DNA from 3 places in the Streptomyces sp. NPDC053750 genome. Region 3 is predicted to be linked to each of the others. Evidence: predicted binding sites of a transcription regulator. Region 3 holds the regulator's gene; each other region holds the start of a gene.
What was found. The regulator HrcA, encoded in region 3, represses chaperone genes, less so after heat shock. The targets are predictions, from matches to a motif close to TTNGCACTCNGNNNNNCNGAGTGCNAA.
Positions count from the first base shown of each region.

Region 1: groL (chaperonin GroEL) is a predicted target of HrcA. The motif match lies at 6,378-6,404, and genes of this name have one in related genera.
Region 2: groES (co-chaperone GroES) is a predicted target of HrcA. The motif match lies at 6,383-6,409, and genes of this name have one in related genera.

Region 1 covers NZ_JBITXB010000005.1:164,041-173,410, reverse strand. The annotation lists gene ACIGO6_RS16655 (SDR family NAD(P)-dependent oxidoreductase) at 1-24, opposite strand, end outside; gene ACIGO6_RS16650 (TetR/AcrR family transcriptional regulator) at 120-728, shown strand; gene ACIGO6_RS16645 (hypothetical protein) at 825-1,169, opposite strand; gene ACIGO6_RS16640 (carboxylesterase/lipase family protein) at 1,166-2,707, opposite strand; gene ACIGO6_RS16635 (NADH:flavin oxidoreductase) at 2,741-3,871, opposite strand; gene ACIGO6_RS16630 (hypothetical protein) at 4,208-4,489, shown strand; gene groL (chaperonin GroEL) at 4,626-6,251, opposite strand; gene ACIGO6_RS16620 (cold-shock protein) at 6,571-6,774, opposite strand; gene ACIGO6_RS16615 (ubiquitin-like small modifier protein 1) at 7,181-7,456, opposite strand; gene thrC (threonine synthase) at 7,453-8,754, opposite strand; SAM riboswitch class I at 8,772-8,919, opposite strand; gene ACIGO6_RS16605 (glucosyl-3-phosphoglycerate synthase) at 9,063-9,370, shown strand, end outside.
Region 2 covers NZ_JBITXB010000007.1:346,767-356,136, reverse strand. The annotation lists gene ACIGO6_RS22395 (LysR family transcriptional regulator) at 1-880, opposite strand, end outside; gene ACIGO6_RS22390 (MOSC domain-containing protein) at 972-1,640, shown strand; gene ACIGO6_RS22385 (SDR family NAD(P)-dependent oxidoreductase) at 1,704-2,477, shown strand; gene ACIGO6_RS22380 (DapH/DapD/GlmU-related protein) at 2,515-3,057, opposite strand; gene ACIGO6_RS22375 (LysR family transcriptional regulator) at 3,059-4,030, opposite strand; gene groL (chaperonin GroEL) at 4,163-5,788, opposite strand; gene groES (co-chaperone GroES) at 5,928-6,236, opposite strand; gene ACIGO6_RS22360 (polysaccharide deacetylase family protein) at 6,455-7,183, opposite strand; gene ACIGO6_RS22355 (polysaccharide deacetylase family protein) at 7,180-8,085, opposite strand; gene ACIGO6_RS22350 (methyltransferase domain-containing protein) at 8,217-9,370, shown strand, end outside.
Region 3 covers NZ_JBITXB010000001.1:538,966-548,335, reverse strand. The annotation lists gene dnaJ (molecular chaperone DnaJ) at 1-856, opposite strand, end outside; gene hrcA (heat-inducible transcriptional repressor HrcA) at 857-1,873, opposite strand; gene ACIGO6_RS02325 (MBL fold metallo-hydrolase) at 2,051-2,785, shown strand; gene ACIGO6_RS02320 (DUF3097 domain-containing protein) at 2,820-3,620, shown strand; gene hemW (radical SAM family heme chaperone HemW) at 3,715-4,947, opposite strand; gene ACIGO6_RS02310 (SpoIIE family protein phosphatase) at 4,993-7,071, opposite strand; gene ACIGO6_RS02305 (AMP-dependent synthetase/ligase) at 7,221-9,098, opposite strand.

The sequences.
Region 1 (9,370 bases), on a different contig from region 3:
CGTCTTGCCTTCGAGCTGTCCCATGGTGAAAGACCTCCACGATCTTCTGTACCGATCGGTACTGAAAGCGACCGTAGCACATCCGTACCGATCGATACGGAAGGCGTAGACTGGGGGCCATGGAGACGCGACAGAAGGGGCCGATCGGCCGGCCGAGGGGCTTCGACGCCGACGAGGCCCTGGAGAAGGCCATGCGGGTCTTCTGGGAGCAGGGCTACGAGGGCGCCAGCCTCACCGACCTGACCAGCGCCATGGGCATCACCCGCACCAGCATGTACGCGGCCTTCGGCAACAAGGAGGACCTGTTCCGCAAGGCGCTCGAGCGCTACGAGGAGGGGCCCGCCTCCTACGTCGCCCGGGCCCTGCGGGAACCGACCGCCCGAGAGGTGGCGACGGCCTTCCTGAAGGGTGCCGTGCAGGTCTGCACCCGCCCCGACTGCCCCTCGGGCTGCCTGGGCGTGCAGGGCTCACTCGCCTCCGGCGAGACGGGGCGCTCCGCCCGTGACCTGCTCGCCGACTGGCGCGAAGGGGGCGTCGCCCAGCTCCGCGACCGGTTCCGGGAGGCCGTCGACGACGGCGACCTGCCGCCCGGCACCGACCCGCTGCACGTCGCCCGCTACCTCATGACGTTCGCCAACGGCATCTCCGTGCAGGCCACCGGGGGAGCCACCCGGGAAGACCTCCAGCGGGTGGCCGACACGGCCCTGCGCAACTGGCCACCCGCCTGACGGACGCGCTGGGGCCGCACGACACCGCCCGAGAGGCGGGCGGCCCCACGGCCACGTGGAAGTCGGGGACGCCTGGAACGCCGCGAGACCCGCGCCTCAGGAGCGACGGCGTTCTCGGCCCCGGTGGGCGACGACGGCCAGGCCCGTCACGCCGTACGCGAGCCACCAGCCCCCGGCCCAGTAGTCGTCCACCGCCTCCTCGTCCTGCGCCTTCTTCTGCTGCTCGTACGTCCGCGTGCCCGACGAGCGGCCGTCGGTGAAGTCGTACAGGTTGCACGTTTCCCCCGGCTTCATGGGGCCGGAGCGTTCCGCGTCCCCGTACTCCTCGATGATGCCGTCGCACTGCGGGGTACCGTCGGCGGTCGCCGCCTGGCCGAGGAAGTACAGGCCGCCGACGACCGGCACGACGAACAGGCCGAGCAGGGGGCCCCGAAAGCTCAAGCCTCCGGTCCCAGCAGGGGCAGCGCCGCGAACTCGTGCCCCTCCCACAACCGCCGCGACGCCTCCTGCGGATACGGCGCGACGACCGGCTCGGCGTCCAGCACCTGCACCAGGCGCCGCTGTGTGTCGTACGCGGGCCAGCCGGGATCACCCGTGCGCGCGAACGCGGTCCACGCGGCCCGGAAACGGGACGACAGGGCCAGCGCCTCGGGGGACGGCTCCGTACCGGCGAAGAGGAGGGCGCCGAGGTCGGCGTGGTAGGTGCCGAAGAGGAGGGGGAGGTCCAGGGCGTGACAGGCGCCCAGGGCACCGCCGAAGGCCGGGGCCGGCCAGGTCAGTTCGTAGACGTGGGCCCGGCCGCCGCCCGCCAGGTGGGCCTCGGCCAGGTGCAGGGACGGCATCGCGAACAGCCAGTCGGTCTGGACGCGTTCGTAGAGGTCGTTGGCCGACGCGTCCGGGAACGCCGCGCGGTAGGCGGCCTCGCCTCCCGGGGCGTACAGGCACAGGGCGGCGCTCGCCCGGTCCTCGCCGATCTCGCCCAGCTTGCCCGCCATCGCGGTGAACAGCCGGTTCTCGTCGCGGTTGTGACCGACGACCAGCTCGACGTCACGGGCCGCGCCGGACGCGAGCGCCTGCCAGGGCGCGACCGGCAGGAACTCGCCGTCCACGACGGGCGCGTACGGGGTGACCGTGGGTGCCGCCTGGCCCCAGCGGGGGACATTGCCCGGCATCTTCGGAGCGAGGGCCTGACCCGCCTTGACGAGCTGGTCCGGAGCGACCTCCCCGAGGTCTTCCACGGTGGGGCGCAGACCCAGCTCGGCGGCGAGGGCGGCGCCGATGTCGGCGGCGAGGGCGGTGGAGAAGAACGTGCCCGGCACGCTCTGGGCGATGGCCCGCCGGAAGAGTCCGGTCGCGCGGGGCATCGCGAGCAGGGAGGCCACGGAACCGGCGCCCGCCGACTCGCCGAAGACGGTGACCTGGTCGGGGTCGCCGCCGAACGCCGCGATGTTGTCCTGCACCCAGGCCAGCGCTGCCACCTGGTCGAGCAGGCCCCGGTTGGCGGGCGCGCCCTCGATGTGGGCGAAACCCTCCATGCCGACGCGGTAGTTGAAGGTGACGACGACCAGGTCGCCGTCCTCGGCGATGCGGCGGGCGTCGTAGCCAGGGCTGCCGGAGTGGCCGAGCTTGTAGGCGCCGCCGTAGATCCAGACCATGACCGGGCGGCGGGCGGCCGGGTCGGGGGCAGGGGTCCAGACGTTGACCGTCAGCCAGTCGTCGCCCTCGGGGGCGTCGAGGACGCCGGTGGTGCCCGCGATGCCGAGGTCCTGCGGGGGCGGCGGGCCGAAGGCGTACGCGTCACGTATGCCGTCCCAGGGACGGGCGCGGCGCGGGGCGGCGAACCGGGCGTCTCCGACCGGGGGTTGGGCGAACGGGATGCCTCGGAAGACGGTCAGCCCGTCCTCGGTCCGGCCGCGCACCGCGCCGCAGGCGGTGCGCACCACGGGTTCCACTGACTCCACGGGTCCAGGGATCGTCATCCCACGGACCCTACGCCGTGGTGCGCGCCCGGCTCAGCTGAGGGTCTTCAGCGACGCCGCGTCGTACGGGGCGAGCGCGTCGAAGCGGCCGGTGAGGACCTTCTCGGCCCACTGCGGGTCCTGGAGCAGCGCGCGGCCGACGGCGACGAGGTCGAACTCGTCGCGCTCCATGCGGTCGAGGAGGTTGTCGAGGCTGCCGATCGGGGCGCCCTCGCCCAGGAAGGCCTTGGTGAAGTCGCCGTCGAGGCCGACCGAGCCGACGGTGATGGTGGTCTTGCCGGTCAGCTTCTTGGTCCAGCCGGCGAGGTTGAGGTCGGAGTCGTCGAACTCGGGGTGCCAGTAGCGGCGGGTGGAGGCGTGGAAGGCGTCGACGCCGGCCGAGGCGAGCGGGGTGAGGATGGCCTCCAGCTCCTCGGGGGTCTCGGCGAGGCGGGCGTCGTAGGCGTCCTGCTTCCACTGCGAGTAGCGGAAGATCACGGGGAATTCGGCCGAGACCTTCTCCCGCACTGCGGCCACGATCTCCGCGGCGAACCTGGTGCGGGCCACCGGGTCGCCCCCGTAGGCGTCGGTGCGGCGGTTGGTGCCCGACCACAGGAACTGGTCGACGAGGTAGCCGTGGGCGCCGTGGATCTCCACGCCGTCGAATCCGATGCGTTCGGCGGCGGCCGCCGCCTCGGCGAAGGCGCCGACGACGTCGTCCAGGTCGCGCTGGGTCATCACCTTGCCGGTGACCTCGTCCTCGCCGATGCGCAGGCCGGAGGGGCCGACGGCGGGCGCGTCGGCGAACGGCGGGTCCCCGGCCTTCCGCACCATCCCGATGTGCCACAGCTGCGGCACGATGGTGCCGCCCGCGGCGTGCACCGCCTCGGCGACCTTCGCCCAGCCGGCCAGCTGCTCCTCGCCGTGGAAGCGGGGGACGCGGTCGCTCAGCCCGGCGGAGTCGTGGCCGACGTAGGTGCCCTCGGTGACGATCAGACCGACACCGGCGGCGGCACGGCGGGAGTAGTACGAGACCACGTCCTCGCCGGGCACGCCGCCCGGGGAGAACATCCGGGTCATCGGCGCCATCGCGATGCGGTTCGGGACGGTCAGACCGTTGATGGTGGCCGGGCGGGCGAGGACCTGGGCGGCGCGGGACGCGGCCTCGGAGGCGGTGACGGTCACGTGGGGGCTCCTGGGGAGAGGTACCGGTCAGTATGTGCACATGCATTGAAGCTGCGGTCATGCACAACCAGCGCTCCCGCCTCCGCATTCCGGCCCCCGTCCGTGACCCGGGTCATACACGCCCCGGCGGCCCGGACCATCGGCCAACTGGAGTCAGGGCCCCGGGAACTGACACCCCGACAGGCCGTGCGCCACCGGCGCCGAGCCGCTTCGCACCTGGTCAGGAGACGCACGGAAGGATGAACGCGCGCGGAAACTGATCATCGCCGTCCACGCCCGGGTACATCAATGCCCGTACACCGCAGTACACCTCGTTCAACGATCAGGAGACGGAACATGAGGAAGATTCTCGCCCGCACTGCGATCGTGGCCGGCCTGGTGGCCGGCATGGGCGCCTTCGCCGCGCCCGCGGCGACCGCGGACGTCATCATGGTCTTCGAGCAGGGCCCGGGCGACTCCACGTCCGCTCAGGTGAAGGACTCGGAGAACGTCGACCAGAAGGCGAACGACAAGAGCGTCCGCACCGGCGACCTCACCTGGTGGCTGAAGGACGTGAAGAACAGCCCGCTCACCACCGAGGTCGAGGGCGCCGAGCAGGACCAGGGCGAGCAGGCCTGATCCACCCGGGCACCGGCGGGCTCGACATCCACGCCGACCGAGCCCGGCGGCCGGACGCACCCGAGGGCGGCACCCCCTGCAGGAACAGGGGGTGCCGCCCTCGGCGCGTGCGGGACGCTGATCAACCAGAGGTCGATCAGAAGTCCATGTCACCGCCCGGCATGCCGCCCGGAGCACCGGCCGCGGCGGCCTTCTCCGGCTTGTCGGCAATGACGGCCTCGGTGGTGAGGAACAGCGCGGCGATGGAGGCGGCGTTCTGCAGCGCGGAACGGGTCACCTTCGCCGGGTCGATGATGCCCTCGGCGATCATGTCGACGTACTCGCCGGAGGCGGCGTTCAGGCCGTGGCCGACCTGGAGGTTGCGCACCTTCTCGACGACGACGCCGCCCTCGAGACCACCGTTGACGGCGATCTGCTTCAGCGGGGCCTCCAGGGCGAGCTTCACGGCGTTGGCGCCGGTCGCCTCGTCACCCGAGAGCTCCAGCTTCTCGAAGACCTGGGAGGCCTGGAGCAGGGCCACGCCACCACCGGCGACGATGCCCTCCTCGACGGCCGCCTTCGCGTTGCGGACGGCGTCCTCGATGCGGTGCTTGCGCTCCTTGAGCTCGACCTCGGTGGCGGCACCGGCCTTGATGACGGCCACGCCGCCGGCCAGCTTCGCCAGGCGCTCCTGGAGCTTCTCGCGGTCGTAGTCCGAGTCGCTGTTCTCGATCTCGGCGCGGATCTGGTTGACCCGGCCCTGGACCTGGTCGGCGGAGCCGGCGCCGTCCACGATCGTGGTCTCGTCCTTGGTGATGACGACCTTGCGCGCGCTGCCCAGCAGGTCCAGCGTGGCGTTCTCGAGCTTGAGGCCGACCTCCTCGGAGATGACCTCGCCGCCCGTGAGGATGGCGATGTCGCCGAGCATGGCCTTACGGCGGTCGCCGAAGCCCGGGGCCTTGACGGCGACGGACTTGAAGGTGCCGCGGATCTTGTTGACGACCAGGGTCGACAGGGCCTCGCCCTCGACGTCCTCGGCGATGATCAGCAGCGGCTTGCCCGACTGCATGACCTTCTCCAGGAGCGGCAGCAGGTCCTTGACGTTGCCGATCTTGGAGTTGGCGATCAGGATGTACGGGTCGTCGAGCGACGCCTCCATACGCTCCATGTCGGTGGCGAAGTACGCCGAGATGTAGCCCTTGTCGAAGCGCATACCCTCGGTGAGCTCCAGCTCCAGACCGAAGGTCTGGGACTCCTCGACGGTGATGACGCCTTCCTTGCCGACCTTGTCCATGGCCTCGGCGATGAGCTCGCCGATCTGGGTGTCGGCGGCGGAGATGGAGGCCGTGGAGGCGATCTGCTCCTTGGTCTCGACGTCCTTGGCCTGCTCGAGCAGGGCGGCGGAGACGGCCTCGACGGCCTTCTCGATGCCGCGCTTGAGGGCCATCGGGTTGGCGCCGGCGGCTACGTTGCGCAGGCCTTCCTTGACCAGGGCCTGGGCGAGGACGGTCGCGGTGGTCGTTCCGTCACCGGCGACGTCGTCCGTCTTCTTGGCGACTTCCTTGACCAGCTCGGCGCCGATCTTCTCGTACGGGTCCTCGAGCTCGATCTCCTTGGCGATGGAGACACCATCGTTGGTGATCGTGGGGGCGCCCCACTTCTTCTCGAGGACGACGTTGCGGCCCTTGGGGCCGAGCGTCACCTTGACGGCGTCCGCGAGCTGGTTCATGCCGCGCTCGAGGCCGCGCCGCGCCTCCTCGTCGAACGCGATGATCTTGGCCATGTGAAGTGGTCCCTCCAGGACTGGGGGTGATTCCTTCGGACCGCGCCCGCGCCCGCGACGGACGGCTCGCCGGCCTCGCGGTTCCTTCCCCACGCGGCCTGCGGGCCTCACCGACCCGGTCCTTCGTTGTCACTCTCACCTTCAGAGTGCTAACGCCAATGATTAGCACTCGCCCCTGTCGAGTGCAAGCGCCTCCCGCGGATCGGGCGGGGCGCTCAGCCCCCCGCGAACAAGGCTCCGGGCAGGCCGAAGGGCCCGCACCCCGGGAGAGGTGCGGGCCCTTCGGAGAAGAACCGTTTACTTGCGGTGGCCGAACGTCTCAGGCGCTGAGGCGAACCATGTCGGCCTGCGGGCCCTTCTGGCCCTGCGAGATCTCGAACTCGACCCGCTGGCCTTCTTCGAGGGTGCGGTAGCCGTCCATCTGAATCGCGCTGTAGTGGACGAAAACATCCGCACCACCGTCGACCGCGATGAAGCCGTACCCCTTCTCCGCGTTGAACCACTTGACGGTGCCCTGAGCCATGCCTAACTCCCCTATTACTGGCCCTTGCACAGATCCGCACTTCGCGGACCCGGGTCAGACCTCACCCCCCACGACTGGGGGCGTGCGCCGGAACGCGTCGACCGCGGCTGAATGTATCTGTCCAACTGCCGTCTGCAACAGGTCAATCGGACGAGAAATCTGGACGTACCCGGTCCGGAATATGGCGAACTTTCGCCTGAATTCGGGTCAAGTCGGGTGACGCGAAAGGCACAAAAGCCGCGAAATACGCCCACACTTTGGCTACTTCTTGTCGGGCGCAAAGCAGGAATTCAAGGCTCCGGATCTCTCGATCAGGGGCGCGTTCCCCAACTCTACCGCGCTCAATCCAATGGAATTGCCCCCTCCGCTTCTCTCACGGAGGGGGCAATGGGTACTACGAGGCGTATCAGCCGCCGGCGACCGCCGGGATGATGGAGACACCCGCGCCGTCCGGGGTCGCGGTCTCCAGGCCCTGCTCGAAACGGACGTCGTCGTCGTTGACGTAGACGTTGACGAAGCGGCGCAGCTTGCCCTGGTCGTCCAGGACGCGGGCGGCGATGCCGTTGTGGTTCTTCTCCAGGTCGGTGATGACCTCCCCGAGGGTCGCGCCCTCGGCGGCGACCTCGGCCTTGCCGCCGGTGTAGGTGCGCAGGATGGTCGGGATGCGAACGGTCACGCTCATGCGAGGCCAGCCTCTCGGAAGGAGTCCAGGTTGGGGCGGATGGTGGCGGTGAGACCGGTGCCGGCCACCGCGTCGAGGGTCTTGAGGCCGTCGCCGGTGTTGAGGACGACGGTGGTGAGCGACGGGTCGAGCACGCCGTCCTCGATCAGCTTCTTCGTGACGCCGACCGTCACACCGCCGGCCGTCTCCGCGAAGATGCCCTCGGTCCGCGCGAGCAGCTTGATCGCGTCGACGACCTGCTCGTCCGTCACATCCTCCACCGCGCCACCGGTGCGGCGCGCGATGTCGAGGACGTAGGGCCCGTCGGCCGGGTTGCCGATGGCCAGCGACTTGGCGATGGTGTTCGGCTTCTGGGGGCGTACGACGTCGTGGCCCGCCTTGTACGCGGTGGACACCGGCGAGCAGCCCTCGGCCTGGGCGCCGAAGATCTTGTAGGGCTTGTCCTCGACCAGACCGAGCTTGATCAGCTCCTGCAGACCCTTGTCGATCTTCGTGAGCTGCGAGCCGGAGGCGATCGGGACGACGAGCTGGTCGGGCAGCCGCCAGCCGAGCTGCTCGCAGATCTCGTACGCGAGGGTCTTGGAGCCCTCCGCGTAGTACGGCCGCAGGTTGACGTTGACGAAGCCCCAGCCCTCGCCGGCCGGGTCGCCGATCAGCTCGGAGCAGAAGCGGTTCACGTCGTCGTAGTTGCCCTGGATGCCGACGAGTTCACCGCCGTAGACGGCGGCCATGACGACCTTGCCCTGCTCCAGGTCGTGCGGGATGAACACGCAGGAACGGAAGCCGGCCCGGGCGGCGGCGGCGCCGACGGCACCGGCGAGGTTGCCGGTGGAGGAGCAGGAGAGGGTGGTGAAGCCGAAGGCGCGGGCGGCCTCGAGGGCCTGGGCGACGACGCGGTCCTTGAAGGAGTGCGTCGGGTTGCCGGAGTCGTCCTTGACGTACAGACCGCCGGTGACGCCGAGCTCGCGGGCGAGGTTGTCGGCCTTGACCAGCTTGGTCCAGCCCGGGTTGATGTTCGGCTTGTCGGCCACGTCGGCGGGGACGGGCAGCAGCGGGGCGTAACGCCAGATGTTCGCGGGGCCCGCTTCGATGCGCTTGCGCAGTTCCTCGGTGTCGTACGCCGAGAAGTCGTAGGCGATCTCGAGGGGGCCGAAACACTCCTCGCAGGCGAAGACCGGGCCGAGGGGCACCCGGTGGCCGCACTCCCGACAGCTCAGGGCGGCGGCGGGGCCGAGATCGACCGCGGAGTGCACGTCGTTCGCGGGGTTCGTGGAGCTTTCGGCAGTCTGCACAGCCATGGAGGCGAGGCCCTTTCTCCTCATCTTCCTCACGACGCATCTCGCCGTGAGACGGATTTGGCACCTTCCCTAGCCGGGAGCCTCGCCACGTCTGTGTGACAAGAACCGACTGGAGGGTTGCCGGGGCTTCATCGGGCCGTATCCCTCTGCCCCTCTGGATGAGCGGTATGTGGTTGTTGTTCGGTTGTACGCGCGGCGACCCCCGGCATGCGACGGTCCTCCGCGTTGTTCAAGACTGTAACCGAAGGCCAGGACACTTGAGATAGTCGTCCGTACCGCGAGATGGATCACAAAAGGAGCGACCGACCGTGCTGGAAGAAGTCGAGCGCTGGCTGAGCGCACGCTCCTGGTCCGCCGCGGACCGGCCGATCCAGCGCCTGCTGACCGCCAAGCACGCCACCGGTCAGTCGGTCAGCGTGGTGCTCCCCGCCCTGAACGAGGAGGCGACGGTCGGCGACATCGTCACGGTGATCCGCCGGGACCTGATGGAACGGGTCCCGCTCGTCGACGAGGTCGTCGTCGTGGACTCGGGGTCGACCGACCGTACGTCGGCGGTGGCCGCGGCGGCGGGCGCGCGCGTCGTGCACCGCGACGCGATCCTCCCGCGCATCCCGGC
Region 2 (9,370 bases), on a different contig from region 3:
CGTCCAGCGTCGCCGACACCGCCGGCACCTGGGCGAGGTCGGGCAGGGTGAGCGCGACGATCTCCCGCCGCACCGCCGGCTCCAGCCTCACCGTGCGCACGCCCCGGGGCCGTACGGACTCGACGGCGAGCTGGGGCAGGACGGCCACGCCCAGGCCGGCCCCGACCAGGCCGACGACCGCCGGGTAGTCGTCGGTCGCGAAGTCGATGCGGGGCGTGAAGCCGGCCGTCTCGCAGACCTCGACCAGCTGACCGCGACAGCGCGGACACCCCGCGATCCAGGGCTCCCGGGCCAGCTCCCCGATGGCCACGGACCCGGTGGGCTCCGTGCGCGCGAGCCGGTGCCGCTCCGGCACCAGCGCCACGAGACGGTCGGTCAGCAGCGGCCGGACGACCAGGTCGTCCCACTCCTCCGCGCCGGCCGCGCCCTCGTAGCGGAAGGCGAGCGCCACGTCGCAGTCGCCCTCGCGCAGCAGCTCCACGGATTTCGGCGGCTCCGCCTCCTCCAGGAAGACCCGGGTGCCGGGGTGCGCGGCACGCAGCGCGGCGAGCGCGGTCGGTACGAGGGTGGAACTGCCGCTGGGGAAGGAGACCAGGCGGACCCGCCCGGCCCGCAGCCCGGCGATGGCGGCGACCTCCTCCTCGGCCGCGGTGAGCCCGGCGAGGATCCCCGCGGCGTGCCGGACCAGCGCCTCACCGGCCTGGGTCAGCCGCATCTCGCGTCCGGTGCGCACGAGCAGGGGCGTGCCGACCGAGGCCTCCAGGGCCTTCATCTGCTGGCTGACGGCGGGCTGGGTACAGCCCAGCTCGCGCCCCGCGGCGGAGAAGGAACCGGTCGATGCCACGGCACGCAGCACGCGGAGATGACGAGCCTCGATCACACCCCCGAGCATAAGCGACGATAAGCGGGACTTTGATCGAGAGCCGAATAATGCGTCGCCGCTTTGATGTCGATCGTCCTACCGTTTCGCCATGAAGCTTCTGTCAGTCAACCTGGGCCGCGCGAAGGCCGTGCCCTACACGGACCAGCCCGAGGGCGTCACCGGGATCGACAAGCGGCCGACCGACGGGCCCGTACGGGTGGCGGCACCGGGTCCGGCGGGGATCGGCGCGAGCGGGCTGGCCGGGGACACGGTGTGCGACACCCGCCACCACGGCGGCGACGACCAGGCGGTGTACGCGGTGGCGCGCGAGGACCTCGACGACTGGGAGCGCGAGCTGGGCCGGACGCTGCCGAACGGCGCGTTCGGCGAGAACCTCACGACGACGGGCGTGGACGTCTCCGGCACCCTGATCGGCGAGCGCTGGCGGATCGGCTCCGACCTGGTGCTGGAGGTCACCAGCGGCCGTATCCCCTGCCGCACCTTCCAGGGCCATCTGGGTGAACGGCGGTGGGTGAAGCGCTTCACGGAACGGGGCGCGCCGGGCGCCTACCTGCGGGTGGTCGAGCCCGGGGAGATACGGGCGGGCGACCCGGTGCGGATCGTGCACCGGCCCGCCCACGAGGTGACGGTGGCGCTGCAGTTCCGGGCGGTGACGACACAGCGGGAGCTGCTGCCCCGGCTGCTCGCGGCGGGCGATGCGCTGCACCCGGAGGCACTGGCGAGGGCGCGGAAGTACGTGGAGACGTACGGCTCCTGACCCGGGCCCCGGAGTCCCGGTGAAGAAGCGGACGTGCACAGTCCGGACCTCTAACCTTGCGCCATGACAACGGCATTGATTACGGGATCGACGGCGGGCATCGGCGCCGCGTTCGCGCGACGACTGGCGGCCGACGGGCACGACCTGGTGCTGGTGGCCCGCGACACCAAGCGGCTGCGCGAGCAGGCGACCGAGCTGCACGACCGGCACGGCATCGAGGCGGAGGTGCTCACCGCCGACCTGGCGACGGACGCCGGCATCGACGCGGTGGCCGCCCGGCTGGGCGCGCGCAGGAACCCCGTCGACCTGCTGATCAACAACGCCGGCTTCGGCAACAAGGGCCGTTTCCTCGACGTCTCCATGGCCGACGAGCTGACGATGCTCAAGGTGCACTGCGAGGCTGTGCTGCGGCTGACCTCGGCGGCGGTGGAGGGGATGAGGGAGCGGGGCCGCGGCGGAGTCGTCAACGTGGCCTCGGTCGCGGCCTTCGTCCCGCGCGGCACCTACGGCGCCTCCAAGGCGTGGGTGGTGCAGTTCACGCAGGGCGTGGCGAAGGACCTGGCCGGCAGCGGCGTACGTCTGATGGCGCTGTGCCCCGGCTTCGTGCGCACGGAGTTCCACCAGCGGGCCGGGATGGGCACGGACAACATCCCGGGCTGGATGTGGCTCGACGCGGACAAGGTCGTCGCGGCGGGCCTCGCCGACCTCTCCCGCGGCAAGTCCCTGTCCATTCCGGACCCCCGCTACAAGACCCTGATGGGCGCGGCGAAGCTGGTGCCGCGGGGGCTGCTGGGCGGGATCACGTCGCGGACGGGCCGGAAGTACGGGCCGCAGTAGAAGCAGGGGACGTACGGGCCACGTCCGCGGAGAGGTCTCACCACCGCCGGTGCACGGTCGCCTTGCCGCCGGTGACCAGGCTGGCCGGCGGAACGTCGTCGGCCACGACCGCGCCGGCGGCGATCACGGCGTCCCGGCCGATGCTGACGCCGGGAAGAATGGTGGCGCCGGCGCCGATCCACACGTTCTCCGCCACGTCGATGGGCGCGCCGCTCAGCCAGCCCCGGCGCTCCTCGGGATCGACGGGGTGACCGACGGTGATGAACGTGGCCTTGGGGCCGACCATCACGCGCTCGCCGAGGCGGATGCCGGCGTAGTCCAGGAACGTGCAGTTCTGGTTGATGAACACGCGCTCGGCGAGGTCCAGGCGGAGGCCGTGGTCCGTGAAGAAGGGCGGGTAGATCGTGACTCCGGTCGGCAGCGGTCTGCCGAGGATCTGTTCGAGCAGTGCCGCCTTGCCCGCTTCGTCCTCGAAGGGCAGGACGTTCAGGCGGGAGGTGAGCTCGGTGACCCGCAGGACGCGCTCGGCCATGGCCCGGAACTCGGCGCTGTGGATGCGCATGAGACGGTCGCCGCCCATGTCATGAGCCCTTCTGCGGTGCGGTGCCGCTGTCGCCGCGGTGGGGTGCCGTTGCCCAGGACGGGCGCCAGACCGTTCCGGGGAGCGTGGGCAGGCTCGCGAGGTGGGTGATGACTCCGCGGAGTCCTGGATGCGGGTTCGTGCCGGGGAGGACGAGCGAGAGCGGGTAGGCGAGGGTCGGATCCGCGACGGGAATGCGGCGCAGGTCGTGGTCGGCCGGCCAGAGGTACCGGTCGCGTGCCCCGACGAGGGTGGCCACGTCGGCGGAGTCCGCGAGGGTGTCCAGGAGCACCTCGTCCCCGAAGTGCGGGCCTGCCGCGTCGACGCGCAGGTCGAAGTCGGTGGCGAGCTGGTCGTAGAACTCCGCCCACTCGCTTCCGGGCGCGATGCCCGGCACCCAGATCCGGTGCCTGCGCAGCTGCGCCGGGGTGAGGCTGCGCGCGGAGGCGAGCGGATGGCGCGGGCCGACGAGGAGTTCCAGCGGGGAGTCGAAGGCGTGGATCATCCGCACGTCGGGCGGCAGCGCGTCCGGGTCGGTGACGGTGCGGAACGAGGCGTCGACGTCGCCCGCTTGGACGGCGGCGACCGCCACGCACGGGTCGTCGACCCTGAGGGTCACCACGTCGAGGTCGGTTCCGGGGTGCGAGCGCCAGTAGTCGTGCAGCACGACGGCCTGCGCGCTGCGCAGACCGAGGACGTCGATCCGCAAGGCCCGGGAGCCCGGCCGGACGGCGGTGAGGGCGCGCTCGACACCGGCGACGATGCTCCGCGCGTGGGGGAGGAACGCCTGGCCGTCGAGCGTCAGCTCCACCCCGCGGGCGGTTCGGGTGAACAGCCGGACCCCCAGCTCGCGCTCCAGGGCGGCAATCCGCTTGGAGACCGCCTGCTGCGTCACGCCCAGCTCGGCAGCCGCACGGAGGATGCGTCCGAGCTCTGCCGCCCGGACGAACGATCGCAATGCCTCGGTGTCCACCGCTTCACCCTAGGCGCGCACAACCGATCGTTGTGGCTCACCGAGGGGCGGTTGTCTCGCCTGGCGGGGCAAACGGAAACGGTGCCCGGCCCCCCGCGGGGGGACCGGGCACCGTTCGGCTCAGCGCAGCGCTCAGTGGGCGTGGCCGTGGCCGTGGCCCGCGGCGGCCGGCTCTTCCTCTTCCTTCTTCTCGACGACCAGGGTCTCGGTCGTGAGCAGGAGGGAGGCGATGGAGGCGGCGTTCTCCAGGGCGGAGCGGGTGACCTTCACCGGGTCGATGACGCCGGCCTTGACCAGGTCGCCGTACTCACCGGTGGCGGCGTTGTAGCCGCTGCCCTTCTCGAGCTCGGCCACCTTGGAGACGATGACGTAGCCCTCGAGGCCGGCGTTCTCGGCGATCCAGCGCAGCGGCTCGACGGCGGCCTTGCGGACGACCGCGACACCGGTGGCCTCGTCGCCGGTCTTGTCGAGGTTGCCCTCGAGGACCTTGACGGCGTGGACCAGGGCGGAGCCACCACCGGAGACGATGCCCTCCTCGACCGCGGCGCGGGTCGCGGAGATGGCGTCCTCCAGACGGTGCTTGCGCTCCTTCAGCTCCACCTCGGTGGCGGCGCCGACCTTGATCACGCACACACCGCCGGCCAGCTTCGCGAGGCGCTCCTGGAGCTTCTCGCGGTCCCAGTCGGAGTCCGTGTTCTCGATCTCGGCCTTGATCTGGGCGATGCGGCCCTCGACCTCGTCGCGCTTGCCGGCACCGTCGACGATCGTGGTGTCGTCCTTGGTGACGGTGATGCGGCGGGCGGTGCCGAGCACGTCCAGGCCGACCTGGTCGAGCTTGAGGCCGACCTCCTCGGAGATGACGGTGGCGCCGGTGAGGACGGCCATGTCCTGCAGCATCGCCTTGCGGCGGTCGCCGAAGCCGGGGGCCTTGACGGCCACCGCGTTGAAGGTGCCGCGGATCTTGTTCACGACGAGGGTGGAGAGCGCCTCGCCCTCGAGGTCCTCGGCGATGATCAGCAGCGGCTTGGAGGCACCCGCCTGGATGACCTTCTCCAGCAGCGGCAGCAGGTCCGCGATGGAGGAGATCTTGCCCTGGTTGATGAGGATGTACGGGTCCTCCAGGACGGCCTCCATGCGCTCCTGGTCCGTCACGAAGTACGGCGACAGGTAGCCCTTGTCGAAGGCCATGCCCTCGGTGAAGTCCAGCTCCAGACCGAAGGTGTTGGACTCCTCGACGGTGATGACACCGTCCTTGCCGACCTTGTCCATGGCCTCGGCGATGAGCTCGCCGACCTGCTGGTCCTGGGCGGACAGCGCGGCCACGGCGGCGATGTCGGACTTCTCGTCGATCGGGCGCGCGGTGGCGAGGAGGTCCTCGGACACGGCGGCGACGGCCGCGTCGATGCCCTTCTTCAGCAGCGCCGGGGAGGCACCGGCGGCGACGTTCTTCAGGCCCTCGCGGACCAGCGCCTGGGCCAGGACGGTGGCGGTGGTGGTGCCGTCACCCGCGATGTCGTTGGTCTTGGTCGCCACCTCCTTCACCAGCTGGGCACCGAGGTTCTCGTACGGGTCCTCGATCTCGACCTCGCGGGCGATCGTGACACCGTCGTTGGTGATCGTGGGGGCGCCGAACTTCTTGTCGATGACGACGTTGCGGCCCTTGGGGCCGATCGTCACCTTCACCGTGTCGGCGAGCTTGTTGACGCCGCGCTCGAGGGCGCGACGGGCGTCCTCGTCGAACTTCAGGATCTTCGCCATGGGAGCGTGAGCCCTCTCGGAAATCTGGTCTGAACGAAAAACTGACTGCGCCCCTCGCGCCCGGCTTCTTTTCGGTCGCGGGGGCCAGGGGCGCAGCTGCTGAACTCTGAGCGTCGAGGTGAGTCGACTACTGCTCGACTTACTTCTCGACGATCGCGAGCACGTCGCGGGCCGAGAGGACGAGGTACTCCTCGCCGTTGTACTTCACCTCGGTGCCGCCGTACTTGCTGTAGAGCACGACGTCGCCGACGGAGACGTCGAGCGGAAGACGGTTGCCGTCCTCGAAGCGGCCCGGGCCCACGGCCAGGACGACGCCCTCCTGGGGCTTCTCCTTGGCAGTGTCCGGAATGACCAGGCCCGAAGCCGTGGTCTGCTCGGCGTCGAGCGGCTGGACCACGATGCGGTCCTCGAGCGGCTTGATGGCAACCTTGGAGCTGGCGGTCGTCACGATCCGACCTCCCCCTTCGGAGATCTCACGGGGTTAACTGTCTGAGGTGGCGACCAGGTCGATCCGTCGTCGCGGGTGCCGGACCTGCCCGTCGCGTTGTTGGCACTCTCCAGTGGGGAGTGCCAGAGCCGAGACTATGACCGCGATTAGCACTCGGTCAAGCGGAGTGCCAATGCCGGCGGCGCGTCGTGCGATTTCCCCGGTCAGAGGTCGCCGTGTCAGAGGTAGTCCTCCAGGCGCCCCACCCTCAGGCCCTGCTGCTCGATCGTCTTGAGCAGGCGTTCCGTGCGGGGCGCCAGGTTCGCGGCGGTCGGGTGGTCCGGGTCGACGGCCACGATGTCGCCGGGGCGGAGGCGGTGTTCGCCGCGGGCGAAGGTGAGGGCGCCGTCGGCGTCGAGGGCCGCGCGCCACAGGACGAGCGCCTCGATGCCGCAGTCGGCGGCCGCGCGCAGGGTCGTCGTGTCGAACGTGCCGTAGGGCGGGCGGAAGAGGTGGGGGCGGACGCCGAAGCGGGACCTGAGCTTGCCCTGCTGGCCGCAGATCTCGGCGCGCTGACCGGCGTAGGGCAGACCGCGCAGGGAGCGGTGGTCGAGGGTGTGGTTCTGCAGGCTCGCGCCGACCGAGCGCAGCCGGGCGAAGTGGCCGTACGCCGGCCCGGCGACGGTGTCGGTGAGGAACAGGGTGACCGGGAGCCGCCGTTCGCGGATCAGGTCGGTGAGGCCGGGGTCGCGCTCGGCGCTGTCGTCGTAGGTGAGGAAGACGACCCGGTCGGTGGTGCGGACGTGGTCCACGACGTGCGGCAGGCCCTGCCCCTGACCGCTGCCCTGGGCGGGTTCGCCGGCCGCGCGGTGCCCGGCGGGGGCGGCGGGGCCGGCGAACTGGGCGCAGCCGGTGAGCAGTACGGCGGCCAGGGCGGCCCCGGCCGGCCGGAACCGCCCCCGCCTCACAGGTAGTCCTCCAGCCGGGCCACCGCGTATCCCTCGGCCGTGACCTTGTCCAGGAACCGGCGGACCATGTCGGTCATCGTGCCGTCCCAGTCGTCGCGGCCCCGGAAGTGGGTGAGGACGATGTCCCCGGGGTGCAGGGCGCGGTCCCACTCGCGGTACTCCCAGTGGTCGACGTAGACCTCCTCGCTCCAGATCGGCGCGTACTCGATGCCGCAGGCCTTCGCGGCGCGCAGGGTGTCCCGGTTGTAGTTGCCGAAGGGCGGGCGGAAGACGGTGGGGCGCTTGCCGTAGCGGTTCTCGATCACGTCCTGCATCCCGCAGATCTCCCGCTTCTGCTCCTGGTAGGAGAGGCCGGGGAGGTACGGGTGGCTCAGCGTGTGGTTGTTGAGGGTGATCCCGCGGGCCTGCATCTTCTCGAAGTAGCCGTAGTCGTCCTTGATCTCCTCGTCGGTGAGGAACGCCGTGTAGGGGATCTTCAGCTCGCTCATCATGCGCAGGAACGCCGGGTCCTTCTCGGCGCCGTCGTCGATGGTGAGGAAGACGATCCGCTCCTTGGTGGGGACGGAGGTGAAGACCGGCGGGAGGCCCTCGTCCTCCTGGCCGTCCACCTCGAAGCCCGCGCGTGCGGTGATCTCCGGCTTCCGAGGGGGGGCCGGCGGTGGCGTCAGCGGGACCGACTTCAGGTTCCAGCGCTCGGCGGCGGCGACCCGGGCGGCGTGGGCCGCGCCCAGCCCGGTCGCGTAGGAGTCGAGCGCGCGGGCCTCGGGCGCCTCGAGCCGCTGCTGCCCGGGAGCGCCGCGCACCTCGGAGGCGTCCTGTGCGCAGCCGGCGGCGAGGGAGGCGACGGCGAGGACGGCGAGGACGCCGCGCGTCCGCAGGCGTGAACGGGTCGCCCGAGTCATCCCGAACGACCGGCTTTTGTCATTTTGTACGACTACTCGCATGGTGCCGGATCCTCGCAGTCCCGGGCTGCCGGATCCCGTGCGACACCCGCCGCGGGCGCACCATCCACCGACTGGCCCACAATGACCGCGTGAACGACCTCGACTCCCTCCTCGCCCTGCTCACCCCCGAAGGCCGCGCCCTCCTCGACGAGGTGCGGGACACCGATCCCGCGCGGGAGCTGGCCGTCGCCACCCGGCTGCGCCGTACCCATCCCGCCGAGCTGGTGTCGGCGGCGCTCGGACAGGCGCGGCTGCGGCAGCGTGCGGCGGCGAAGTTCGGGGAGCGGGACGCCGGGCGGATGTTCTTCACGCCCAACGGGGTGGAGCAGTCGACGCGGGCGAGCGTGGCCGCGTACCGGGCCGAGCGGCTGTCGGCCCTGGGCGTGACCTCGGTCGCGGACCTGTGCTGCGGGATCGGCGGCGACGCGGTCGCGCTGGCCCGCGCGGGCATCCGGGTGCTGGCCGTGGACCGCGATCCGGCGACCGCCGCCGCGGCCCGCGCCAACGCCGAGGCGCTGGGGCTGGGCGAGCTCATCGAGGTGCGCGAGGCGGATGTCACGGAGGTGGACACGGGCGGGTACGACGCCGTGTTCGTGGACCCGGCGCGGCGTGGCGGGCGATCAGCAGGGGCCGCGCGAAGCGCGTCGGTGAGGGGCGGTGGCCGGGCGACGGGTGGGAGGATCTTCGACCCGGAGGCCTACTCGCCGCCGCTCTCCTGGGCCGTCGAGGCCGCCCGTACGGCACCCCGCGCCGCCGCGCTGAAGGTCGCCCCCGGCATTCCGCACGAGGCGGTGCCCGACGACGCCGAGGCCGAGTGGATCTCCGACGGCGGGGACGTGAAGGAGGCGGTGCTGTGGTTCGGCGGCACGCCGGGGGCGGTGCGGGCCACGTTGCTGCCGGGCCCCCGCACCCTGCTCGGCACCGGCCTGCCCGACCCGGAGGTCCGCACGCCCGGCCGGTACCTCTACGAGCCGGACGGCGCCGTCATCCGCGCCCATCTGGTCGCCGAGGTCGCCGAACAGGTCGGCGGCGGGCTGCTCGACGCGACCATCGCGTACGTCACCGCCGACGAGCTCCTGGCGACGCCGTACGCCACGGCGTACGAGATCACCGACCGGATGCCCTTCAACGTGAAGAAGCTGAAGGCACTGCTGCGCGAGCGCGGCGTCGGCACGCTGACCGTGAAGAAGCGGGGCTCGGCGGTGGAGCCGGAGGAGCTGCGGAAGAAGGTCAAGCCGCAGGG
Region 3 (9,370 bases):
CCAGCGGCACCTTCGTGCCGAGGGCCGCCGCCGTCATCGGGATGGTGACCGTGCAGTGCAGGTCGTCGCCGCGGCGCTGGAAGGTCGAGTGCGGCAGCTCGTGGATCTCGACGTACAGGTCGCCGGCGGGACCGCCGCCGGGGCCGACCTCGCCCTCGCCCGCGAGCTGGATCCGCGTGCCGTTGTCGACACCGGCGGGGATCTTCACGGTCAGCGTGCGCCGGGAGCGGACCCGGCCGTCGCCCGCGCACTCCGGGCACGGGGTCGGGACCACGGTGCCGAAGCCCTGGCACTGGGGGCAGGGACGCGAGGTCATGACCTGGCCCAGGAAGGACCGGGTGACCTGCGACACCTCACCGCGACCGCGGCACATGTCACACGTCTGGGCCGCCGTGCCGGGCGCCGCACCCTCGCCGTTGCAGGTGTTGCAGACGACCGCCGTGTCGACCTGGATGTCCTTGGTCGTACCGAACGCGGCCTCGTCCAGCTCGACCTCGATACGGATCATCGCGTCCTGGCCCCGGCGCGTGCGCGAGCGCGGCCCGCGCTGCGACGCCGTACCGAAGAACGCGTCCATGATGTCCGAGAAGTTCCCGAAGCCACCCGCGCCGAAGCCGCCCGCGCCACCGCCGGCCGCCTGCGAGAGGGGGTCGCCGCCGAGGTCGTAGACCTGCTTCTTCTGCGGGTCCGACAACACCTCGTACGCGGCGTTGATCTCCTTGAACCGCTCCTGGGTCTTCGGATCGGGATTGACGTCCGGGTGCAGCTCGCGGGCGAGCCTCCGGAACGCCTTCTTGATCTCGTCCTGGGACGCGTCGCGGCGTACGCCGAGTACGGCGTAGTAGTCCGTGGCCACCTACGACTCCGCCAGGATCTGTCCGACGTACCGTGCCACTGCGCGTACCGCTCCCATCGTTCCCGGGTAGTCCATGCGGGTCGGTCCGACCACGCCGAGCTTGGCAACCGCCTCGCCGCCCGAACCGTAGCCCACCGACACGACGGACGTGGAGTTGAGTCCTTCGTGGGCGTTCTCGTGACCGATCCGTACGGTCACGCCCGGATCCTTCGCCTCGCCGAGCAGCTTGAGGAGCACGACCTGCTCCTCCAGCGCCTCGAGGACGGGTCGGATCACCAAGGGGAAGTCGTGCCCGAAGCGGGTCAGATTGGCGGTGCCGCCGATCATCAGCCGCTCCTCGTTCTCCTCGACCAGCGTCTCCAGGAGAGTGGAGAGCACGGTGGAGACCGTACCGCGGTCCTCGGCCTCGAAGGCGTCCGCCAGATCCTCCACCAGGCTCGGCACGTCCGTGAACCGCCTCCCCGCGACCCGGCTGTTGAGCCGCGCCCGCAGGTCCGCGAGGGACGCCTCACCGAACGGCGCCGGGCAGTCGACCATCCGCTGCTCGACCCGCCCGGTGTCCGTGATCAGCACGAGCATCAGGCGCGCGGGCGCGAGCGAGAGCAGCTCCACGTGCCGCACGGTCGAGCGGGTCAGCGACGGGTACTGCACGACGGCGACCTGCCGGGTCAGCTGCGCGAGCAGCCGCACCGTACGGGCCACCACGTCGTCGAGGTCGACGGCGCCCTCCAGGAAGTTCTGGATGGCACGCCGCTCGGGCGCGGTCATCGGCTTGACGCCGGCCAGCTTGTCGACGAAGAGCCGGTAGCCCTTGTCGGTCGGGATGCGCCCCGCGCTGGTGTGCGGCTGGGCGATGAACCCCTCGTCCTCCAGGGCCGCCATGTCATTGCGCACGGTGGCCGGCGAGACGCCGAGGTTGTGCCGCTCGGTGAGGGCCTTGGAGCCGACCGGCTCCTCGGTGCCGACGTAGTCCTGGACGATGGCGCGCAGCACCTGCAGCCTGCGTTCACTGAGCATCGGCGCACACACCTCCCGAAGTCGTCCGCCCGGCGTCCTCTCTGGCACTCACGGCGCGCGAGTGCCAGACTTCCCCGGCCCAGTGTACGGCCGTGGGGTACGCCCCCGGCAAGGCCGGTTCCCGGCCGGTACCGCGTCGCCGTGCCCGAGGGGGCGCCCACCGATAGCGTCGCCGTCATGAGCGTGACTTGGGAAGACCTGGGGTGGGAGAGGTTGGCCACCGGGGTCGGCCGACGCCGGCTGCCGGGATGGGACTGCACCGTGGGGCTCGTGGTCGGCGCGGGCGCGGCCCTGATGGTGGACGCCGGGTCGAGCCTCGGTGAGGGCGCCCGGGTGCGCGCGCAGGCGCAGGAGCTCGCCGGTCACCGTGTGACACATCTCGCGCTGAGCCACCCGCACTTCGACCACGTCTTCGGCGCCGCGGCGTTCGCGGGCGCGGAGGTGTACGGCGCGGTGGGCACGGACGCGGTGTTCGCGCGGGGCGGACACGGGCGGGAGGCGCTGCGGTCGGACGCGGTGGCCGAGGGCCTGGACACGCGGCCGGCGGAGGAGGCGGCCGACGCGCTCGTCCGGGTTCCCCACGAGGTCTGCGGCGAGTGGACGCTCGACCTGGGCGGCGGCCGGCAGGTCCTGCTCGCCAACGTGGGCCCCGGGCACACCGGCCACGACCTCGCGGTGCTGGTGCCGGGCGAGGTGGAGGTCGTCTTCTGCGGCGACCTGGTCGAGGAGTCCGGCGAGCCGCAGGCGGGCCCCGACGCCGTACCGTCGCACTGGCCCGCCGCCCTGGACCGGCTGCTCGACCTCGGCGGTGAGGACGCGCTGTACATTCCCGGTCACGGAGCGGTGGTGGACGCGGCGTTCGTCCGGGCCCAACGGGACGCGCTCGCCGCCCGGTTCGGCGTGTCGCGCTGATCACCGCTCACCCGCTCCTCGTATCGTCATCAGAATGCGCCAGTACTCCGCCGACCTGACCCCTTCGTGGAAGAAACCGCAGCCGGTACCGGAGGTCCCGGCCGATCCCGGCCTGGTGGTCGAGGAGCCCGGCACCGGGTTCTGCGGCGCGGTGGTCGGCTGCGAGGCGGGCACGGTGACCCTGGAGGACCGCTTCGGCAAGCACCGCGTGTTCCCGATGGAGCCGCGCGGCTTCCTGCTGGAGGGGCGGGTGGTGACGCTGGTACGGCCGTCGTCCGGTCCGGTACGGCCCACCCGTACGGCGTCCGGTTCGGTGGCGGTCCCGGGGGCACGCGCGCGTGTGGCCCGTGCCGGGCGCATCTACGTCGAGGGGCGGCACGACGCCGAGCTGGTCGAGAAGGTCTGGGGCGACGACCTGCGCATCGAGGGCGTGGTCGTGGAGTACCTGGAGGGCGTGGACGACCTCCCGTCGATCGTCGCCGACTTCGCCCCGGGGCCGGACGCGCGGCTGGGGGTCCTGGTGGACCATCTGGTGCCGGGTTCGAAGGAGTGGCGGATCGCGGAGTCGGTGACGAGCGAGCACGCGCTGGTCGTGGGCCATCCCTACATCGACATCTGGGAGGCCGTGAAGCCGTCGTCGCTGGGCATCGACGCCTGGCCCCGCGTCCCGCACGGCCAGGACTGGAAGACGGGCGTGTGCCGGGCCCTGGGCTGGCCGCCCGAGAACACGGGCGCGGTGTGGCAGGCGATCCTGGCGCGGGTGGGCTCCTACAAGGACTTGGAGCCGGAGCTGCTGGGGCGGGTCGAGGAATTGATCGACTTCGTGACGACCTGAGTTTTTCACCCCCGCCGCCCCTTCCCGTCCCGTCCCCGGACGGGCTGAATCCAGCCCGTCCGGCGTTTGCGGACGAGGCCGTTCAGGCGCCTTGTCAGTCCACCAGGTCCCGCACCACCGCGTCCGCCAGCAACCGCCCCTGCAGGGTCAGTACGGCCCGCCCCTCTTCGTACGGCCCCTCCTGGAGCAGCCCGTCCGACAGGGCACGGCGAGAGGCGGCGAGTCCCTCCTCGCGGAGGAGAGAGAGCGGGACACCCTCGCGGAGCCGCAGCTCCAGGAGAATGCGCTCGACCCGCCGGTCCTCGCCGGTCAGCACCTCGCGGCCCGCGCCGGGCGACTTCCCCGCCGCCAGCGCCCCCGCGTACGCCCCCGGATGCTTCACGTTCCACCACCGCACGCCCCCCACGTGGGAGTGCGCCCCCGGCCCCGCGCCCCACCAGTCGGCGCCCCGCCAGTACAGCTCGTTGTGCAGGCAGCGCCCCGCGTCGGACGTGGCCCAGTTCGACACCTCGTACCAGTCGAAGCCCGCCGCCGACAGCGTCTCCTCCGCGATCAGGTACCGGTCGGCATGGACGTCGTCGTCGGTCATGGGCACCTCCCCGCGCCGGATGCGCCGCGCGAGCTGGGTGCCCTCCTCGACGATCAGGGCATACGCCGAGACATGGTCGGGTCCGGCGCCGAGCGCCGCGTCCAGCGAGGCCCGCCAGTCGTCGTCGGACTCGCCGGGGGTGCCGTAGATCAGGTCGAGGTTGACGTGCTCGAAGCCGGCCGCACGGGCCTCCGCCACGCACGCCTCGGGACGTCCCGGCGTGTGGGTGCGGTCCAGCACCTTCAGCACGTGCTGCTTCGCACTCTGCATGCCGAAGGAGATCCGGTTGAAGCCGCCCTCGCGCAACGCCGCCAGATAGGCGGGGTCGACCGACTCCGGGTTGGCCTCCGTCGTCACCTCCGCGTCCGCGGCGAGGCCGAACTCGTCGCGGATCGCGCGCAGCATCCGTACCAGGTCACCGGCGGCCAGCAGGGTCGGCGTACCGCCGCCGACGAAGACCGTGCGGACCTCGCGGGGGTCGTCGCCGAGCACCTTGCGGGCCAGCCGGACCTCGTCGACGAGGGTCTCGGCGTAGTTGTCACGGGAGGCGAGGACGCCGCCGGTGCCGCGCAGCTCGGTGGCGGTGTAGGTGTTGAAGTCGCAGTAGCCGCAGCGGGTCGCGCAGTACGGGACGTGCAGGTAGAAGCCGAGGGGGCGGTCGGCGGCCCCGGCGAGCGCGGACGCGGGCAGGGCGCCGTCGGCGGGGACGGGTTCGCCGTCGGGGAGTGCGGAGGGCATGCGTTCCATTGTCCCGTACGGCCGCGGTTGCCCCGTACGGCGTGACTACTCGGCCTGCAGCACCAGCAGCGCCAGGTCGTCCTCCGGGGGCCGGGACCCGAACTCGTGCACCAGTCGCCGGATGCGCTCGGCGACCAGCCCGGCCTCCAGCCCCGCGCACCCGGCGAGCACCGCGGCGAGCCCGTCCCCGTCGTCGAACTGGCGGGAGCCGCTGCGCCGCTCGGTGATCCCGTCCGTGACGCACAGCAGGGTGTCGCCGGAGCGCAGCTCGAAGGTCTCGCTGGTGTACGTCGCGTCCTCGACGACGCCGAGGAGGGTCTGCGGCTGCGCGACGGTGCGGACGGTGCCGTCGGGCGAGAGGAGCAGGGGCAGCGGGTGCCCCGCGGAGGCGAGGGTGCAGCGGACGCCGCCGTCGAAGGGGGCCAGTTCGCCGTAGAGGAGGGACAGGAACCGGGTCTGCGGTCCGTCGCCCGGGGCAACCGGACGGCCGCCGACGGCGACCAGGGCGCGCGCGGCGGCGTCCGCGGCTTCCGTGGCGTCGTCGAGGAGGAGCTGGTTGAGGCGATCGAGGACGTCGGGGACGCCGTACTGCTCGCGGGCCAGCAGCCGCAGCCAGGGCCGGGCCAGCCCGATGACGACGGCGGCCTCGGGGCCCTTGCCCTGGACGTCGCCGACGGTGAAGCACCAGCGGCCGTCACCGGCCGGGAAGAGGTCGTAGAAGTCGCCGCTGGGTCCCCCCTTGTCGCACGGTTCGTAGACGAGGGCGCTGCGCACGCCCGGGATCTCCGCGACGGCGCCGGGCAGCAGGCCGCGCTGGAGGACCGCGCTGATGGTGGCCTGCCGGGCGTACTGGCGGGCGGCGCCGATGGCGAGGGCGACCCGGCGGCTGAGGTCCTCGACGAGGCCGCTGATCTCCTCGGGGAAGCGGAGGACGCCCGAGCGCCCGATGACCAGGGTGCCCAGCGGCCGGCCGCCCGCGACCAGGCGGTAGGCGAGCGCGGCGCCGTGCGTGCCGAGGGCCTCGTCGGGCCAGGGGTGGGCGACGGGGCCGGAGCGCCACGGGTCGTGGGGGCGGGGCGGGTCCTTCTCCAGGGCCCGGCGCAGTTCCTCGATGTGACTCTCGCTGCCGTGCCAGACGCGGGCGAGCCGCGCTCCCACGGCGGTCCCGGGATCGTCGCTCCAGGCTCCCCGGCCCAGGGACTCGTCCTCCAGCCAGACGCCGCACCAGTCGGCGAGGCGCGGCACGATCAGCTGTCCGGTGAGGGAGGCGATCAGGTCCTCGTCGAGCTGCCCGGCGAGGAGGTCGGAGGCCTCGGCGAGGAAGGACAGGGCACCGCGGCCCAGCCATTCCCGGTCCCGGACACCGCGCCGGGCGGCGCCGGTGCCGGTGGTGGCGGGCGTCGCGTCGTCCCGCCAGTCCTCCGGCCACTGCGGGAGGTCCCATTGACCGGGGTGGGTCGCCCGGTCGGGGTCGGTCACGCGGACGGGGCCTGCCGCCGGGTCAGGGCCTGCCAACGCGTCGGGAGCTGCCAACGCGTCGGGGCCTGCCGCCAAGTCGCCCCCGGTGTGCACCTCGACCTGCTCGGACTCGGCGACCCCGGCGGCCTCGGCTGCCTCCCGGCCCGCGACCGGAAGCCGCGCCCACACCGTCTTGGCGCCCGGGCGGTACGTGATGCCCCAGGACTCCGAGAGCGCGGCGACGAGCCGCAGACCGCGCCCGTACTCGGGGCTCTCGCGCGGCACCTCGTTCTCGCCGCCGCTCCCCGGGGCGCGGGAGGGATGGCGGTCCGTGACCTCGACGACGAGTGTGCCCGTCTCCCCCAGCCGGCAGGACATCTCGAGGTCGGTGCCCGCGTGCACGACGGCGTTGGTGACCAGCTCGCTGGCGACCACGAGGACGTCGGCGGCGAGCTGCTCGGTCAGCCGGGCCGTGCCGGGCAGCCCTAGCGCGACCCAGTCCGCGAGCGCCGCGCGCACCACCGCGCGCGCCGCGCCCGGCGCCAGTGGGCTTCCGAGCAGGACGGCGTGCGCCCGCGCGCACTCCTGGGCGGATGCCTCAGCAGTGTGCGCGTGCGCACCACTCGCACAGGAGACTGTCTCCCGTTGGGTCGGAATGGCCCCCATGGACGGCTCCCCGGGCAGTTCGTGCGAATACCTCGCAGTCGTTGCCTGACAGAGTGACAGACCGACCCCGTCCATAAGCGCGGAGTTACCGAAGTCGGCCGCCACGAGTGAGAACCGTGCTAAGCGGACGTTCGAAGCCCGCCGCTGCGCTACGCCTCCCGCGCGCCCTCGTACATCTCCTCGATCAGGTGCTTGTACTCCCGCTCCACGACCGGCCGCTTCAGCTTCAGGCTCGGGGTGATCTCGCCGTGCTCCACGTCGAGGTCCCGCGGCAGCAGGCGGTACTTCTTGATGGTCTGCCAGCGCTGGAGGCCCTCGTTGAGCTGCTTGACGTAGCCGTCGACCATCTCGACCGTCGCCGGTGCCGCGACGACCTCCGCGTACGACTTGCCCTCCAGGCCGTTCTCCTTCGCCCACTCCAGGATGGCGACCTCGTCGAGGGCGATGAGCGCCGTGCAGAAGTTCCGGTCGGCGCCGTGGACCAGGATGTTGGAGACGTAGGGGCAGACCGCCTTGAACTGGCCCTCGACCTCGGCGGGCGCGATGTACTTGCCGCCGGAGGTCTTGATGAGGTCCTTCTTGCGGTCGGTGATGCGCAGGTAGCCGTCGGGCGAGAGCTCGCCGATGTCGCCGGTGTGGAACCAGCCGTCCGACTCCAGGACCTCGGCGGTCTTCTCGGGCAGCTTGTGGTAGCCCTCCATGATGCCGGGGCCGCGCAGCAGGATCTCGCCGTCGTCCGCGACGCGCACCTCGGTGCCGGGCAGCGGCTTGCCGACGGTGCCGGTGCGGTAGGCCTCGCCGGGGTTCACGAAGGACGCGGCGGAGGACTCGGTGAGGCCGTAGCCCTCCAGGATGTGGATGCCGGCGCCCGCGAAGAAGTACCCGATCTCCGGCGCGAGGGCGGCCGAGCCGGACACGCACGCCCGCAGCTGCCCGCCGAACGCGTCGCGGATCTTCGCGTACACGAGGGCGTCGGCGACCTTGTGCTTGGTGGCGAGGCCGAAGGGGGCGGTGCGGGTGCCGGTGCGCTTGAAGTTGTCCTGGGTGACCTTGGCGTACTCGCGGGCGACCTCCGCCGCCCACTGGAAGATCTTGTACTTGGCCCCGCCGCCCGCGCGGGCCTTGGCGGCGACGCCGTTGTAGACCTTCTCGAAGATGCGCGGGACGGCCGCCATGTAGGTCGGCTGCACGACCGGCAGATTCTCGATGATCTTGTCGACGCGGCCGTCGACGGCGGTGACGTGACCGGCCTCGATCTGACCGGAGGTCAGCACCTTGCCGAAGACGTGCGCCAGCGGCAGCCACAGGTACTGCACGTCGTCCTTGGTGACCAGGCCCGTCGCGGCGATCGCCTTCGCCATGTACGACCAGTTGTCGTGCGGCAGGCGGACGCCCTTGGGGCGGCCGGTGGTGCCGGAGGTGTAGATGAGGGTGGCGAGCTGGTCCTTGGTGAGGGCGCCGACCCGCTTCTTGACCACCTCGGGGTCCGTCTCGAGGCGGGCCGCGCCCCGGCGCTCCAGCTCGTCGAGGGTGAGGATCCAGTCCTCGCCGGTGTCGGCGCCGGTCGCGTCGATCACCACGACATGGGTGAGGTCCGGCAACTCCGCGCGCTTCTCCCTGGCCTTGGCCAGCTGGGCGGCGTCCTCCGCGATCAGCACCCGGCTCTCGGAGTCGGCGAGGATGTACGCCGACTCGTCGGCGTTGGTCTGCGGATAGACCGTGGTCGTCGCCGCGCCGGCGCACATGATGCCGAGGTCGGCCAGGATCCACTCGAGCCGGGTGGAGGAGGCCAGGGCCACGCGCTGCTCGGGCTGCAGACCGAGTTCGACCAGACCGGCCGCGATCGCGTAGACCCGCTCGGCGGCCTGGGCCCAGGTGAGGGACTTCCAGTCGTCGGGGCCCTCACCCGAGGCCGGCGGCACCGGGTAGCGGTACGCCTCGGCGTCCGGCGTGGCCGCCACCCGCTCCAGGAAGAGTCCGGCCACGGAGGGCGGACGGTTCTCGATCAGTGTCTGTGTGTCGCTCACGACATCCTCCGGGCCCGCGACGGTGCGGCTGGCTCGTTGCGGCTGGCTCAGGTGCGGCTGGTTTCACTCTCGGGCGGTTGTTCAGGGCGCTGCTTCGGGTGCTTCTTCGGGTGCTTCTTCAGGCGCTGCTTCAGACGTTGTTTAACTCGCGAGTAACTATCGGGCAGGCATCAGAGTAAGGGGCGACCGGCCTGCGCGTAAGTCTCCGCGCCCTGTCATTTCGTACGAGAGCCACCCGTGACATGCGAAGGGGCCCGCCGCGCTTTTGCACG